Regions from separate parts of the Paenibacillus sp. ALJ109b genome, predicted to be linked through region 2. Evidence: riboswitches for the same ligand, from Rfam matches in the RefSeq annotation. Region 2 holds a riboswitch; the other holds the start of a gene.

Region 1 (7,848 bases), on a different contig from region 2:
GCTGTCCGTGGACAGATTGCCCTTCTCCAGCAATTTTTTCGCTACATCCGATTGAAGTGATGCAAAATGATACTTCCCCTCAGGGTCACGCTTGATTATCCACTTCGTTAATCCTTGGCAGAAATGACAGACTCCGTCCACAAGCACAATCGGGTGTCCCTGATGCTGATCCGTTTGGTTTGCTGTCATAATCGTGGCCTCCTCATGTGTGCTATTAGAGTAACTTACCCGTTTTGAGTCATCCCGTTCGCTTTTTTCACATTTTATTTAAGTGTAACGAAAAATAGAAAAAGAGCGCAGGCTCTATGCCCACGCTCGTATCTGTTTTGGCAATTACTCTGCAATTGCCTTTTCCATCCATTGGTCGTCAATCATCTGTTGGTGCAGGTCACCAGCCCACTGGTCCATGCATTTGCAAATGAAATCTTTGCGACATACCGGACAAGGCGTTTTCTGTAGACGGCTGATATTGGTTAGCTTCCATTCTGGGGAATGGGAGTAGAATACACGGCATTGTGTACCGTCTACCAATTTCATTTTAAATTCATACAATCCGTCTTCCTTGTTGCCACTAGCTAATTCTAAATTTGCAATACGCGGTCTATAAGACATGGATATCACCTGTTAATTCAAATTTGGTTCATGCATTGACACTTCTTAGTACTAAATCATATTAAAGAAATTTTAGTTCGATGTCAACTCACGCACATTTACCCACCAAATAGAATATCAAGAATGGTACCCACCTGACCCTGTTTTTTCCCTTTCAACACATCCGGATCGAATACTTCTACATATCCACAGGAAGAACAGGCGACGAAGAGATAATGATTGTGCTGAATATCAAACATTTTGCTAAGTCCCGCTCCTGACATGGATACTTCCTTAATATTGCAATCCGTACCCCTGCATTTGGTACATACAAATCGTCGTTCTATCATCTCTTCAATACTCATTGTCGTTCCCCCTTATTCGAATGTATGACTTCAAGCAAGAGTAGATTATGTAAAATAGTACGCTGTTCAACATGCAATCTCCTGCATCGCAATTGTTATAAAATACAAAACCCTGCCGAAGGCCAGCAGGGTCTTGTACTCGAACATCAGGTATCCAAAGATACCCTGCTCTATATGTTCCCTTTCCTCCTACGAGTCAGGTCTTAAACTACATTAAGTACCACATCAATATTGCCGCGAGTTGCTTTGGAGTAAGGACAGAAATCATGTGCCTTGCGAGCAAGATCCTCTGCTTGAGTGTGATCCACGCCAGGCATGCTCACATCCAAACGTACAGACAGTTGGAAACCATCATCCGCCGGATCTTTGCCGATGGATACATTACTTGTGACCACCACATTCTCCAATTTCACGCCTGCTTTGCGTGCCACATTGGCAAGAGCACTTTCATAACATGCACCGTATCCCGCTGCAAAGAGCTGCTCAGGATTGGTTCCTTCACCACCGGAGCCTCCAAGTTCTTTTGGCATTTTCAGATCATGCTTGAGCACGCCATCCGAAGAAGCCACCGAACCTGTACGTCCACCTTTAACTGTCGCTGTTGCTGTATATAAAGCTTCCATTAAGAATCTCTCCTTCGCCTTTAATTTTTTGTTGCCTACAATTCAATTTAAACTTCTGGCTCATTTTGAAACGTTGTTGCTCCTTATTCAGCTTTTACATCTTTATCTTTTTCATGCATTGGGGATGAACACAGGTAATTTATCCAGGGTTGGGTAATATACTAAGGCACAATTCACTCTCCAGTAAATTTTGTCCTCATACACAAAAGTTGCACTAGACAAAAATAATTGAAGGAGTACAATGTAAGTATCAACATAAACGTTTAGACATATGAAAAGTAGTTTAATTACGCTTTTGATTTTGGTTTAAGCGTTCAAATGTAATCAAAGGAATGATACCGTTCCTCTTCATATAGAATATCAATACTTCAAAGTCGGGTGATTATATTATGAGTAAAAAAAATCCGTTCAACACTCCTTCAAATGAACCATTGGCTGCGGGTATGGCCCCATCTCTCGGGGAAGCCCACAGCTCCATGAAGGTGCCTCAGAACGCTGCTTGGTGGAAAAAGTTCCTAGCTTTTGTTGGACCGGGTTACCTCGTTGCCGTTGGATATATGGATCCCGGGAACTGGGCAACGGATATTGCGGGTGGTTCACAATTCGGATACACGTTATTATCCGTTATTCTGATTTCAAACCTGATGGCTGTTGTATTACAGTCTCTCGCTGGCAAGCTCGGGATTGTCACAGGACGGGATTTGGCGCAAGCCTGCCGCGAACGATTTAGTATGCCTGTTGTGATCGTGCTATGGATCTTGTGTGAGCTTGCAATTGCAGCCACCGACCTTGCCGAGGTTATTGGTTCGGCCATCGCGCTCAAGCTGCTGTTCAACATTCCCATGTTATACGGCGTCATTATTACCGCTGTCGATGTACTGGTCATTCTTTTGCTGCAAAATAAAGGCTTTCGCGCATTGGAATCGCTCGTTATCGTGCTGATGGCTACCATTGCCCTCTGCTTCGGGATTGACCTGTTTCTCGCCAAACCGGATATGGGTGGCGTCATGCATGGTTTCGTACCGAATGTCGAGATTTTGCAAAATCCAGCTATGCTCTACATCGCCATCGGGATTATCGGTGCAACCGTCATGCCCCATAATCTGTATCTGCATTCTTCCATTGTGCAGACCCGTCAGATTGAACAAACGCCAAAAGGGAAAAAAGAAGCGATTCTGTATTCCACCATGGATTCAACCATCGCTTTAACGCTAGCTCTGTTCATCAATGCAGCCATCCTGATTGTGTCTGCTGCCGTGTTCCATAGTGCAGGTATGACTCAGGTCGCGGAAATTACAGATGCATACCATCTGCTGACACCTCTGCTGGGTACTACCATCGCCAGCATCCTGTTCGGTGTAGCCTTGCTGGCTTCCGGTCAGAACTCAACACTCACCGGCACGTTGTCCGGACAGATTGTAATGGAAGGCTTCCTGAACATTCGTATCCCAGCGTGGCTTCGTCGACTGGTTACACGTCTGATTGCAATCATTCCGGCCGTCATCGTAACAGCCATTGCCGGAGAGCACGGAACAGAGGAACTACTGATTCTGAGCCAGGTTGTGCTGTCGCTACAGCTACCCTTTGCTGTCATTCCACTGGTGATGTTTACGAGTGACAAAAAAAGCATGGGGGCCTTTGCCAACAAGCTATGGCTCAAAATCATCTCCTGGATCATTGCTGGAGTTATCGTTGTTCTGAATGTGTATTTGATTATCCAAACCATTCTGTTATTCTAGGTTAAACGGAACTACGCAATATTTTGTCTAACTCAAAAAGGCTGATCAACTCAAGTAACGTATACCTTGAGACGATCAGCCTTTTATATGTTTGAGCAGCAGCCTAATCCATACCGATTAGATCTTAAATGCTGCTTGCTCTTATTTAGTTGTCTGAATTTTGAGTTACCATTAACAATGGAAGAAGTTCCTCCAGTGATTCAACAGTCCAGTCTGGACGCTCTGCATCCGCAAGCTCCGGCTGGAACCTGCCATAACCCTGCAAAATCCGGATCGTATGCATGCCCAGCTTCTTAGCCGGAATAATATCATTATCAATCCTGTCGCCGATCATGACCGCTTCCTCGGGTTTACATCCCGCCTGTTTCAATGCTACAGCATACAATTCAGGATCAGGCTTGGACACTCCTTCTTCAGCCGAACAGGCCAGCACATCCACATACTTGCGCAAGCCGTAGCTATCAAGCCGATTTTCCGTCCCCGGGCTCTGATTGGCAATGATACCAATCTTATAGTGTTGCGACAACGTCTGTAGAACAGCGTCGGCTGACGCGAAGGGGCGCTCAAGCTCTTTGCGGAACTTTAGCTTCTCCTGTATCTGTTCCCGGTGACCCTCATCGCTGATAAGGGTACGAATAGCCAATTTCATCGGCCATTGCTCGTAATTTCGGTAGGAGGTGGCAAATATATCTCGCACCGTCTGCATCTCCACCTGATAACCAAGCGCACAAGCTTCACGAACAAACTGACCGATAATATCATCTACCGGCTCCCATTCGTCCACGAGCGTATCCCCCACATCAAAGAACAACCATTGTATTCCACGTACATCCGGCACGCCTATTCCTCCTCGTTAGCCACAGGAAATTATCCCTATTTCCCAAACCATAAAAAAGAAGACCCACCATCATGCATGAGTCTCCTCAAGATTCCGTTTATTTATGATTTCAATTATAACAGGCAGCTGAGACTGGATCAATCACAGGAATAGTACTAGCCACTAGCCGTTAAGCAGAAAACCAACTTCCCCATTCAAGGAATATACAATACGGTCTGCTCCCATTCCCCGATAGATCCCTTTGGGGTGGCTTTGTTCCGTAATGACACACAAGGACTTGGATGTCCAGGAGCGGCAGATCTGCAAATATCGACAGGTCAGGTTTAGGCTATTTTCAAAAATAAAAACATTGCCGACACTGCCTTGCGGCAAAAACCATTTCTGAGCTGCAGCCGTGTTCATGCGAATGACATGCTCCACACCGATTCTCCGGAGCCTGCGCTCTTCCCCTGCACTGTTGGTCAGAACGGCAAACGGCATTTTTTTGTACATCAGCAATTTGATAAATTTGCGTCCTGCTTCATTTGGAGCAGTCACTAAGATCATCTCTTTATCCATCATTCGTTCCTCCCTTGGCGTGAAAAGACAACAAAAAAGAAGCGTGGGGGACCAAGGCCTCCCGGACGCTTCTTCAATAATCCATAGCAAAAAGACACTATGAACCAGCGTACGGCTTGTTGCCTCTCCCTTTAACGCTTACGAGGTTAGCTGACGGATTCGGGCGCGAGAGTCGCCCTATTTCCGGCTGTCACCGGAAAATTCACCCCATGGATGCCTACTGTCCTGGACAGTTCATCCTGTTGGTTCCCCCGTTTCCCACCCATGAATGAATGGAAACTCAGCGATTAAAACATCGTTCTTTTATAATCATTAATCAGAGCGATATTATCGTTTGTTTCGTTTTTCATGTAAAATTTAATTTAAATTGGAATTACGATATGAATCATACACCCGTGCCATATTGGTGTAAAGTCTGCGCAGATCACCGAATCGACGGATTTTTGCCATTTCTCATCAATAATAGCGCTTACAACGCATCCATTCTCTACCCATCTCATCAAAGCTCTCTAATTCTCTCTTTAGCGAAAATTAGGTATTAAATCAGTCACAGATCATACACGACAGCTTCAAATTGAGTTAAAAAAGCAATATTAATTTTGCAATATTTAATTGTAATCAATATAATAGAAGAAAGAAGAAAATGAAATGGAGGCGATTTTCATGTCAGTCTACGACTACAAAGTAAACACCCTTCGCGGACAGGAAGTTGAAATGTCCAACTATCGTGACAAAGTACTGCTTATCGTGAATACAGCAAGCCAATGCGGCCTCACACCTCAATTCAAAGGTCTGCAGGAGCTTCAGGATAAGTTTAAAGATTCCCCATTTGAAGTTCTTGGTTTTCCAAGCAACCAGTTTGCACAGGAAAAAGGCTCTTCTGATGATATTGCCGAGTTCTGTCAGATGAACTATGGTGTCAGCTTCCCGATGTTCGAGAAAATCGATGTGAATGGTTCAAGCGCTCACCCTCTATTCCAGCATCTTACCAAAGAAGCACCGGGTGTACTCGGCTCCAAAGCCATCAAATGGAACTTCACCAAATTCCTTGTGGATCAGAACGGACGTGTTCTGAAACGGTATGCTCCCAAAACAACACCTGATAAAATTGAAGCAGACATCAAAGAATTGCTTAAATAACAACTGAAGGCCATCCGACCCCTGAAGACAGAATGAGCATGCATTCAGGGAAACGGGTGACCTTTTTTTCTGGACTCATCTTTACTGTAAAAAAAACACATAAAAAAAGAAGCTCCCCTTACGGGAAGCTTCTTCCTAATCGTTCTTATGATGCGGTCGAGAGGACTCGAACCTCCACGGGTATACACCCACTACCCCCTCAAGATAGCGTGTCTGCCATTCCACCACGACCGCATGTCGTAAATAATCGGCAACAGAATTGATTATACCCGGTTCATGTTTAAAAGTAAAGCATTTTTATAAATATCATTTTAACTGCGCTTTCCCTTCCATAAATCGTATAATCTCGTCATTTTCTCCTACGAAGTGCATATGATTAAATTTGATCTCGTTTGTATACCCGATTAGGCCGATCATTCTACTTTATTTGCATTACCATCCTTCACATCCCCTTAGTATAACGTAACTCATAAAGTTATATAAAATAACATTAGATAGATTTAATATTTAAAAAACCAAGAAACTATTGACAAAAAGCGGATATTTATGTGAATATATATATCATATAATTCGGATTTACGAACATAAAACGAACCAAAAAGGAGTATAGATGTTATTTAACATAACATTTAACGAACGTAGGAGGCGAAAGATCGTGAACCGTGGGAATAAGCTGCTCGATTACGTCAAACTGCTTGATTCCTCTATCCAGGTTGGAGGCTTCACCCATTCCTTCGGAATGGATACCCATATCGCTGAAGGTACCATTCGTAACGCCGAAGATCTCGAATCATTCATGCGCTGCCAATTGCACCCCAGCATCGTGCGTCTGGAAGGCATGGCGATTAAAGGCATATATACTGCCGCAGATCATAATGACGCATGGCGTACAGCCCTCATCGACAAGCTCGTCCATGTCCAGCGGACACCAGTCAATCTTAGAGAACACGCCTCCACAATGGGCAAACGACTGATTAAGCTGGCTCATGCACTCCACCCCTGGATTGATTTTAGCCATCTCGAACAAACCCTGGCTAGGTATGAATCCGTCGGTTGCCTCTCTACCGTTCACGCCTGGATTAACCACCACCTCGAAATCCCTGTCGAGGAGGCGGTCCTTGGTTATCTGCATTCAGCCATGAGTGCCTGCATAACCGAAGCCTCCAAAGTGATTCCTCTTCATACCGATACAATCCAGGACCTGCTGGTTCGACTGGCCGCAGATCTGGAGCATGAATGGCATACTGTCAGCGCCTCCGCTGCCGATGGACCGGTACAACCAACCTCAATGTCCATGAAAACGTTGTTCCCAAGCTTTCACATGCTTGGAGCAGGGCTTCACGCCTACAGAGCCTAATCTACCCCCTTCCCTTCATAACCCGCCTCCTCACACTGTAAAAATATAAAAAACACGCCGCAACCTCCTTGCTGGCGTGTTTTTTATGTCAATTATTTTGTCTATTTAACGTATTTACGCCATTTAACATCTTAAAATACACTTATTTCCGTCTTTTTTAATTGTTAGATGACGCAAATACGTATATAATAAAACATACAGCTCGCATATCTATATATTTTACACCAAGAATAACCAGCTGAACACTACATTCCAACGAGGGGTGAACCCTTTTGAACAAAAAGAAACCTGTGACTCCTTTCGGATGGGCCATTAAACGACGACTAACCGAACTCCAGGTCGACCAAAAGACATTTTGTGAACAGTATGGCATTCCGCCATACCGTCTGTCCAATCTCATTCACGGCACACGCAAAGCAACCCGGTTTAGGAACCAGGTCGCTGACATTTTGGAAATTCCAGATGATTTAAGATAAGATTTCTGCCAAGGAGGAGCTCATTTCATGAGATACTTAATATCCGATCTGGAGAGATTATCGTTCCAGTCCATGCAGCACCAGCTTATCATCGTCGACCACAACTGGATCATTCGAAGCTGCAACACCGCTTGGCAAAATGGACTCGGGCAGCTGCTTCC
Region 2 (7,848 bases):
CGATGATGTGCATGATTTTGCCTGGTCAGCCTCTCCTGATTTTGTTTATGCGGAAGAACCCTTCTCTGCTCCCAATGTGCCAGGCGTCCGAATCAAGCTGTATCTCGACCCTGCTCATGAGGACCTGAAGGAACGTTATTTCTACGCCGCCAAAGCAGCGTTATCCAATTATAGCAAGTGGTTTGGCCCTTATCCGTATTCCACACTGTCCATCGTTGTCCCGCCCAAATCGGGGAATGGCGCAGGGGGAATGGAATATCCTACCTTGGTCACCGCTTTCGGTGCGGATGATTCTACACCTGGTTACGATCTGGAACGCACGGTTGTGCACGAGATTGGGCATCAGTATTTTTACGGCATGGTCGCCAGTAATGAATTTGAGGAGGCTTGGCTGGACGAAGGGTTCACCTCCTATGCAGAAGACAAAGTGATGGAACAGGAATACGGACTTATCCCGAATCTGCCTGTACAATCAGGTCTCATTACTTCTCCAGCTTCTCTGACACAGGACTCCTGGAAGTTCGATTCCCAGAATCAATATGCCGCCAACGTATACACACGAGGCAAGCTTGTATTACTCGGGATAGAACAACAAGTTGGTGCCAAAACGATGGAGCGTATTCTCTCGACCTATGTAAAGAAATACCGTTTCAAACACCCTACTTCGTCTGATTTTCAAAAGGTCGTGGAGCAAGTAACCCGTACCTCCTGGACCGATTATTTTAATCAATATGTATACGGTGACGGCATGGCTGACTTTGCAGTGGAGAAGATCACAATCAATCCTACCCTGAAAGACGGTCAAACGTTGTACGAGTCATCCATTACAGTCCAGAAAAAAGGCAGTGAATATAAGAAGGTGCCTGTTCGAATTATGTTCGAAGATGGGAAAACCATGACGAAAGAATGGGATGGCAGCGAGGAGCGCATTACCTACAAACTGACCTATACTTCCCCTGTTTCCTGGGCCATGACTGATCCGCTGTACACGATTGTGCTGGAGAACCATCATATGAACAATTTTCTGAAAGCCGGACTGGATGAGCCAACCAAATCCCGCTGGAGCATGAGTGCAACCAAACTTATAGAAGCCATATTCGGAAGTCTGTCATGGTGAGGTGGATACAGTGAAAGCGAAAATACGTGAAGGCTGGTTTCTCGTCCGTCAGCATATGTTCATTGCAGCACTCTTATTTCTCTATCAATTAGTATGGGGATACTTTCTTTATCGAATGGTTCAATCAGCTGTGGTTCCGCTACTCCTGCGTTATCCCGACCCTGATGCAGGGGAACTCAGTACAATTTTATTCAAAATGGAGAGCCAACTCGGCCTGACAATGAATCCAGAGGTCCATCGCTATTTATGGATTTTAGGGGCTATGCTGCTGCTACGGATGCTAATTAGCCCTCTCATTCAGGCAGGGCTGCTCTACTCGCTCCAGCATTATAATCATTCGGAAGAGCGCATTCCATTCATTCGCGGCATCAAAAATTTGTGGAAACCAATGCTTCTGCTCCACACTATTCGCACCCTATTGCTGCTGCTACCGGCTTATTGGATCGCACCAAAACTTTATTCCATCCTTATGGAAGGTTTTCATTCCCTCCATCTGCTCCTGCCTGGTATTCCCTATGTTGCTGGTTGGATTGTATACGGGTGGGTTATCCATCATGTCCTGCTGTACATGCAGTTTGGTATCTCGGCTCCTGATGGGGAAGGCGGAGCACGTGGTACGTTTCAAGCTCTATGGATTGCACTACGCCAGGTCATCACTCTAATTGGCATTGCCGTACTGCTGGGTGGCCTACATCTCCTGGTCTTTGGCGCCTTCACTTCAGCTTCATGGTTACTAACGGGCTTAACTGGTCTTATACTACAACAGACGTATCCACTTGCCCGGTGCTTGCTGAGCTTATGGAAGATATGCGCCCATTTCCGGTTATGGCAGTCCAACTCGGTCAAGGATTAACATGCACAGTTAAAAATGGTTACCATCTATATGTAAAGTTGTTTTCATCAAACACCTTTAAACAAGCAAACCTCGACCTTTCCCCGTCAAAGGTCGAGGTTTTTTTTGCTAATTTTTCTGTTAAACGTTGCCAAAGTGATACACCTCTGTTACAATAATCGCAGTGAGTTTTTAGTAACAACTTTGTAATCTTTACCTTCATATTTGTAACTACTTAAAATTTAATCGTCATTTCTTGATTTCGCAGGTGCATAACTAGCATAGCCAAATTCCTAGCACCTGGGAAGCGGGGGAACCAGTTATGGGTGAATTGATCTTGCAACAGAGGGATCATAGGGGACCTTCAACCGAATCCTTAAGCTAACCTCGCAGGCATTGGAAGGGGTATATCTCTTGTTTAAGAAGAAATTAACCGCAGCTGTACTCAGCATCACATTCGCATTATCGCTTGGAGCAGGCAGCGCATTCGCAGATTCAAAAATGGACCAAGTCATTGATTCAGCAATGGGAACTACATACAAAAGCGGAGGAACAACGCTTAGCGGCTTTGACTGCTCTGGGTTCACAAGCTATGTATTCGACAAGCTGGGTATTGATCTGGCTCGCCAATCGAGTTCGCAATTCGACATGGGTGATTCAGTATCCCGTATGGAAATGAGACCAGGTGATCTGGTATTCTTCAATACAACGGGCAAAGGGGTCTCACACGTAGGGATCTTTGTAGGGGATGGAAAGTTTGCACACTCTTCTTCTTCCAAAGGAGTTACAATTAGCGCATTAAGCGAAAGCTACTGGGCTAACCGCTATGTTGGCGCTAAACGCATTATGAGCACGGACGCATATGAGACATTGGCCATCGACTAGGGACAAGCTGAGCAACGTCATGCTGTAACAATAAAACTACTGTAACGAAGCATAATAGAACCGTCTGGTACATTCTCCGCAGGAATGTATCCGGCGGTTTTTTTGTGCTTCGTTTCCTTTAACGTATTCGGGACAGCTATCAAACCTAACTTTAACTTTTTTTAAAAGCTATTTTTCGTTGCTTTGTCCGTGCTCTTATAATGTTTTTACCCATCCCACTATAATATAAACGAAATTACCGGAACTTTTGTTTCACTTTTTTTTCAAAAACGAGGACTTGCCAAATGAACGCCTCTTTTGTAGAGTGGAAACAAGCTTAGATATGGAATGACATATGTATATGGACAAATCAGAATCATTATAGCTTGTTCACAATGAGAGGAGCGTGCAGTTGTATGGATGAAGCCCCTGTGACGTTTCACGTTGTGCCCATGCAAGAAGAACATGCGGAGCTCATCTGCAATTGGCAGTATGACCCGCCTTATAATATTTATAGCTGGCTGCCCTGGGAGCAGATGAAAGCACTTGAAGTGGAATTCGGCGATCCCCAGCTACGAAAAGAACAATATGCGGTGGTGCTGGGAGAGGATCATCAAATTTGCGGCTTCGCTCAATACTTCCCACTTGAAGGTGTCACCCGCATTGGGCTTGGCATGCACCCCGATCTGTGTGGTCATGGTCAAGGAACGGCTTTTGTCTCGGCCATTGTGCAGGAAGCGATTCGCCGGAACCCTGCAAACGAAATTGATCTGGAAGTTCTGACCTGGAATGGCCGGGCCATTCGTGTCTATCTCAAAGCCGGATTTGTTACGCAGGATACATACGAACGACAGACACCAAGCGGTTTGAAGCCCTTTTACTGTATGGTCTATGAAGGTCCACGCGGATAAAAAGAGCTTAAAATCACCCTAGAAAGTCCCCGGTTATGTGATTAGTTCAAAAAATTACCACAAAATGCTATGATGTCACTACAGGTTCCGTTATAATGATATGGATAGTTTCAAGTTAGATGATCTTTCATTCTGGAGGGGACATAAGGGATGCACAAATGGATCATGAGCGGGGTATTTTTTGCAGCGTGCGCTTTAGCTATTGTACTAATGTTTACGCTTCCAGGGAAAGAGGAAGTTGCAGAAGAAGCGAAACCGACGATGCCGCAAGTTACAATGGATGCAGGACAGGCTGAGGCACTGGTCAAAGCAAACTGTATTACCTGCCACGGTGATCAGCTTCAAGGGGGTATGGGCCCTAGTCTGCAGAAGATTGGTAGCCAGGACGATGTGGAGAAGATTTATACCACGATTGTTAAAGGTAAAAGCGGCGGTATGCCTTCGTTCAAAGACAAGCTGAAAGATGAAGAAATCGCGAATATTGCGATGTGGCTGGCGGAGAAGAAGTAATCCAAGACGTCCCAGGCGATCAGTTTGTGGCGGGTTGCATGTGTAGTGCGTATGGCGGCTTCAATCGCCTCCTGCTCTTTACGCATTCTCTAAACCACGCTGACGCTAGATGTACAACGTAGTCGCCCCGTATTTATATTACAGGGTTGCTGTTTTTATCAATGGTTATACAGAGAAGAGGCTCTTACTCTCCCGTACTGGGAAGTAAGAGCCTCTTGGTTATTTCAGGGATGCTCCGATGAAAACATCCACCACGCTATGGCTATCTAGATGCATTAGCGTATCCTGCCTACTGACACCTGCCGCCTCTGATTCAGCTAAAGCATGCATAGATTACTGGGTCTTTGCCTTCTGCTCGGCAAGGAAAGCCTGCACTTCACGTGCGGACGGCATCCCGGACTGGGCGCCGAGCTTCGTCACGGACAACGCGGCTGCGCCCATGGCGAAGCTTACCGCCGCGTCCAGCGTCTCTCCGCGCGCAAGGGCTACTGCCAGCGCGCCGTTGAAGCAATCGCCAGCGCCGGTCGTGTCGACGGCGCTTACGGCGTAGCCGGGCGCACGGCACGCGCCGGCACGCCCTGCCTTTACGCGGCCGCCAGGCGCTGCCGCGTACACAGCCCCCTCGGGGCCGAGCGTCGTGACGACAGCGGCCCCGAGGGATGCGGCGAGCTCTGCGACCGCCGCATCCACGTCTTCCGGCCGGAGATCATCCCGGCCGGTGAGCACGGCGAGCTCGCTGCGGTTCGGCGTGACAACGTCGACGCACCGCAGCAGCTCCTGGGGCAGACCCGGCACCGCAGGCGCCGGGTTGAGCACCACCAATGCGCTGCCTTCAGCCGCCAGTTGGGCGGCGCGGGTGACCGCAGGCAGCGGGATCTCCAGCTGCAGCAGCACCGCTGCAGCTGCAGTCAGGCTTTTTACCGTATCCGCCTCTTCCAGCATCGCAGGCACAACCTGCCCATTCGCTCCGGGAATGACAATAATCCGGTTATCTCCTTTGGAGAGCCAGATGGAGGCCGTACCTGTAACGGTATCATCCAGAATGCGAACTTGCGAGGCATCCGCCCCGCTTTCCGTTAGACTGTGCAATAGGCGTTCACCAAAACCATCCGAACCTACCGCACCAATCATCGTTGTCTGTCCGCCCAGTCGTGCAGCAGCAACCGCCTGATTGGCGCCTTTGCCCCCGGCCAAATAGTGCAGTTCCTCCCCGCTCACCGTCTCGCCTTCCTCAGGAATGATATCCGTCTTCACCACCAGATCCATATTAAGGCTGCCTACGACAGCAATAAGAGGTTTGTTCTGATTATTGTCTGACATGTATGCTTCACTCATTTCCGGTAGTGCGATATAACCGATCCAGGTTATTCCGACCTCATTTTCTCAAAAGCCTCATTATATTGTTGCGCTTCTTTAATATCTACAGATGTGATGCCACCTTCATCCCATGATGTGAGACGCAGTGTGACCGTTGTATAGTCAATCGTAATGAAAGGGTGATGATTGAACGCTTCCGAAATCGCTGCGACCTCGTCCACAAATGCAATCCCTTTCATGTAGTTGGAAAATACGAACTTGCGGACAATCCATCGTCCCTCTTCCAGTTCCCAGCCTTCCAGCCTTCCCAGATGAGCTTCGACTTCCTCTTGCGTAAAAACCATACGTTATCTTCCTCCCCATATGATGGCTCATCACAGACAACTGCCACCGAAACCTTTGGTGCTACCCATAGCAACCCAAACGCATAGGTCCACCGCCCTGCGGTTCGCCCGTTTCATGACTATCATCTTACCACGGACAAGCCTCAAATTCCAATAGTGCAAATGGCGCTAGATCCACTAACCATAAGGCTTTAGGGAGATTCTCCAACTCAGGTTTCCATGCCAAATATCTTATGGGAGCATACTAAATGAGCGGTACAAAAGTCAGCTCTTCTTCCCCAATTAAGATATGAATTCGGTGCTGATCCTTGTCATGAATGACCACTCCACTTCCTACCGGAATGACCGACTCCTCACCCAGTGCATAGAACAGATCTTCAGCGAGCGCCTCATCTACTTCAAGTTGCTCTGTTACACCAAGGCGTGACCATTCTTCCTCATCCATCTCAAAGAAAACATAGCGGTCCGGTATTCGTCCTATAGCCTCTGTCAAATCTGTCAATATTCCTTCATAATCTCGTCCATGCTTTACGCCCATTGGCTTTTCACTCCTATTTAGCCCCTAAGGAGCAGATTTGATCTTATTATACCTGAAAATAACCCTTAAAAAAAAAGGCCATCTGGTCGATAAATACTATACATGACCGTTTTAACTGTTTCTGCAACCCTAAAGGATGCCTAACATTAAACGGATTGCGGTGTAACGTTCGTCCGGAAGCCCGAATAAAGCCGCTTGAAAGGATTCAATTTTATCTCATGGATGAGGTGTATGATGGAAATTTCAACGATTATCGGACTAGTTTTAGGGCTGGTTTCACTTGTAGTGGGTATGTTCCTGAAGGGTGCGCCCCTAATCAACCTGGTTAACAACCCGGCAGCCTACGTTATTATTTTTGTTGGTACGGCAGCAACTATTTTCATGGCATTTCCCATGTCTGAAGTTAAGAAAATCCCCAAGCTTTTCGGGGTACTGTTCAAAAAGCAACAACTGATTGACCGTGTTTCTCTAATCGGCACATTTATGGACTGGGCTTCCACTACCCGTCGTGAAGGTTTGCTCGCACTTGAATCGAAAGTCGAAGATATTGATGATCAGTTCCTGCGCGGCGGTATGCGTATGATTATTGACGGCAATGATCAGGAATTTGTAAGTGATGTACTCATGGAAGATATTCATGCTACAGAAGAGCGCCATCGTGGCGGTGCCTTGATCTTCGCCCAAGCGGGGATGTATGCACCAACGCTCGGGGTACTCGGGGCCGTTGTAGGTCTCATTGCAGCGCTTGCCGATCTCAGTGATATGGAAAAGCTCTCGCATGCGATTGCAGCGGCGTTTATCGCGACACTTCTCGGTATCTTTAGTGGTTACGTGTTGTGGCATCCAATGTCCAATAAACTGAAGCGGATGTCCAAAAAAGAGATGGAAATCAAGCTGATGATGGTGGAAGGCTTGTTATCCATACAATCTGGTGTATCCACCATTGCCATTAATCAAAAATTATCTGTATTCCTGACACCTTCCGAACGTAGACAGTTGGAAGAGAAGGAGGGCTCATCAGGTGAAAAAGGCTAAAAAACACGAACCGCATGAAGAACATATAGACGAGAGTTGGTTGCTTCCCTACTCTGACTTGATGACGTTGCTGCTCGCTCTGTTTATCACATTATTCTCTATGAGCTCTATAGATGCAACGAAGTTTGAACAGATGGCTTCCGCACTGAGCAGCGCATTGAATGGTGGTTCGGGTGTACTGGATCATACCTCCATGAACCCTACAGAATCTACTATAGATTTGGGTAAGAACAAACAGCAGCCTGAAGATATCAAGAAGACAGCCGCTCAGATTACAGATGCGCAGATGGCTCAGAAAGAACAGGAAGATCTGGAGAAACTCAAGAAACGGCTTGATCAATATATTCAGAAAAACGGTCTCTCCGATCAGCTGAATACGA

The links. Region 2 has a riboswitch for cyclic di-AMP ahead of G3352_RS18900 (C40 family peptidase). Riboswitches for the same ligand answer to the same signal wherever they lie in the genome.
Region 1: linked by a shared signal. The riboswitch ahead of G3352_RS11310 (HAD family hydrolase) and the one ahead of G3352_RS18900 (C40 family peptidase) in region 2 are both predicted to bind cyclic di-AMP.

What each region holds. Positions count from the first base shown of each region.
Region 1 covers NZ_JAAIFP010000008.1:355,954-363,801, reverse strand. The annotation lists gene G3352_RS11340 (thiol-disulfide oxidoreductase DCC family protein) at 1-189, opposite strand, end outside; gene G3352_RS11335 (hypothetical protein) at 334-612, opposite strand; gene G3352_RS11330 (zinc ribbon domain-containing protein) at 711-956, opposite strand; gene G3352_RS11325 (organic hydroperoxide resistance protein) at 1,160-1,579, opposite strand; gene G3352_RS11320 (Nramp family divalent metal transporter) at 2,023-3,318, shown strand; gene G3352_RS11315 (HAD-IA family hydrolase) at 3,464-4,156, opposite strand; gene G3352_RS11310 (HAD family hydrolase) at 4,319-4,717, opposite strand; cyclic di-AMP (ydaO/yuaA leader) riboswitch at 4,835-5,010, opposite strand; gene G3352_RS11305 (glutathione peroxidase) at 5,378-5,854, shown strand; partial or broken gene G3352_RS31695 (hypothetical protein) at 5,830-5,898, opposite strand; tRNA gene G3352_RS11300 (tRNA-Leu) at 6,006-6,088, opposite strand; gene G3352_RS11295 (urease accessory protein UreF) at 6,510-7,211, shown strand; gene G3352_RS11290 (hypothetical protein) at 7,484-7,687, shown strand; gene G3352_RS11285 (nitrogen regulation protein NR(II)) at 7,715-7,848, shown strand, end outside.
Region 2 covers NZ_JAAIFP010000018.1:27,784-35,631, forward strand. The annotation lists gene G3352_RS18890 (M1 family metallopeptidase) at 1-1,117, shown strand, start outside; gene G3352_RS18895 (hypothetical protein) at 1,128-1,970, shown strand; cyclic di-AMP (ydaO/yuaA leader) riboswitch at 2,223-2,360, shown strand; gene G3352_RS18900 (C40 family peptidase) at 2,364-2,834, shown strand; gene G3352_RS18905 (GNAT family N-acetyltransferase) at 3,230-3,724, shown strand; gene G3352_RS18910 (c-type cytochrome) at 3,875-4,234, shown strand; gene rbsK (ribokinase) at 4,568-5,554, opposite strand; gene G3352_RS18920 (4a-hydroxytetrahydrobiopterin dehydratase) at 5,599-5,895, opposite strand; gene G3352_RS18925 (hypothetical protein) at 6,140-6,433, opposite strand; gene motA (flagellar motor stator protein MotA) at 6,668-7,468, shown strand; gene motB (flagellar motor protein MotB) at 7,455-7,848, shown strand, end outside.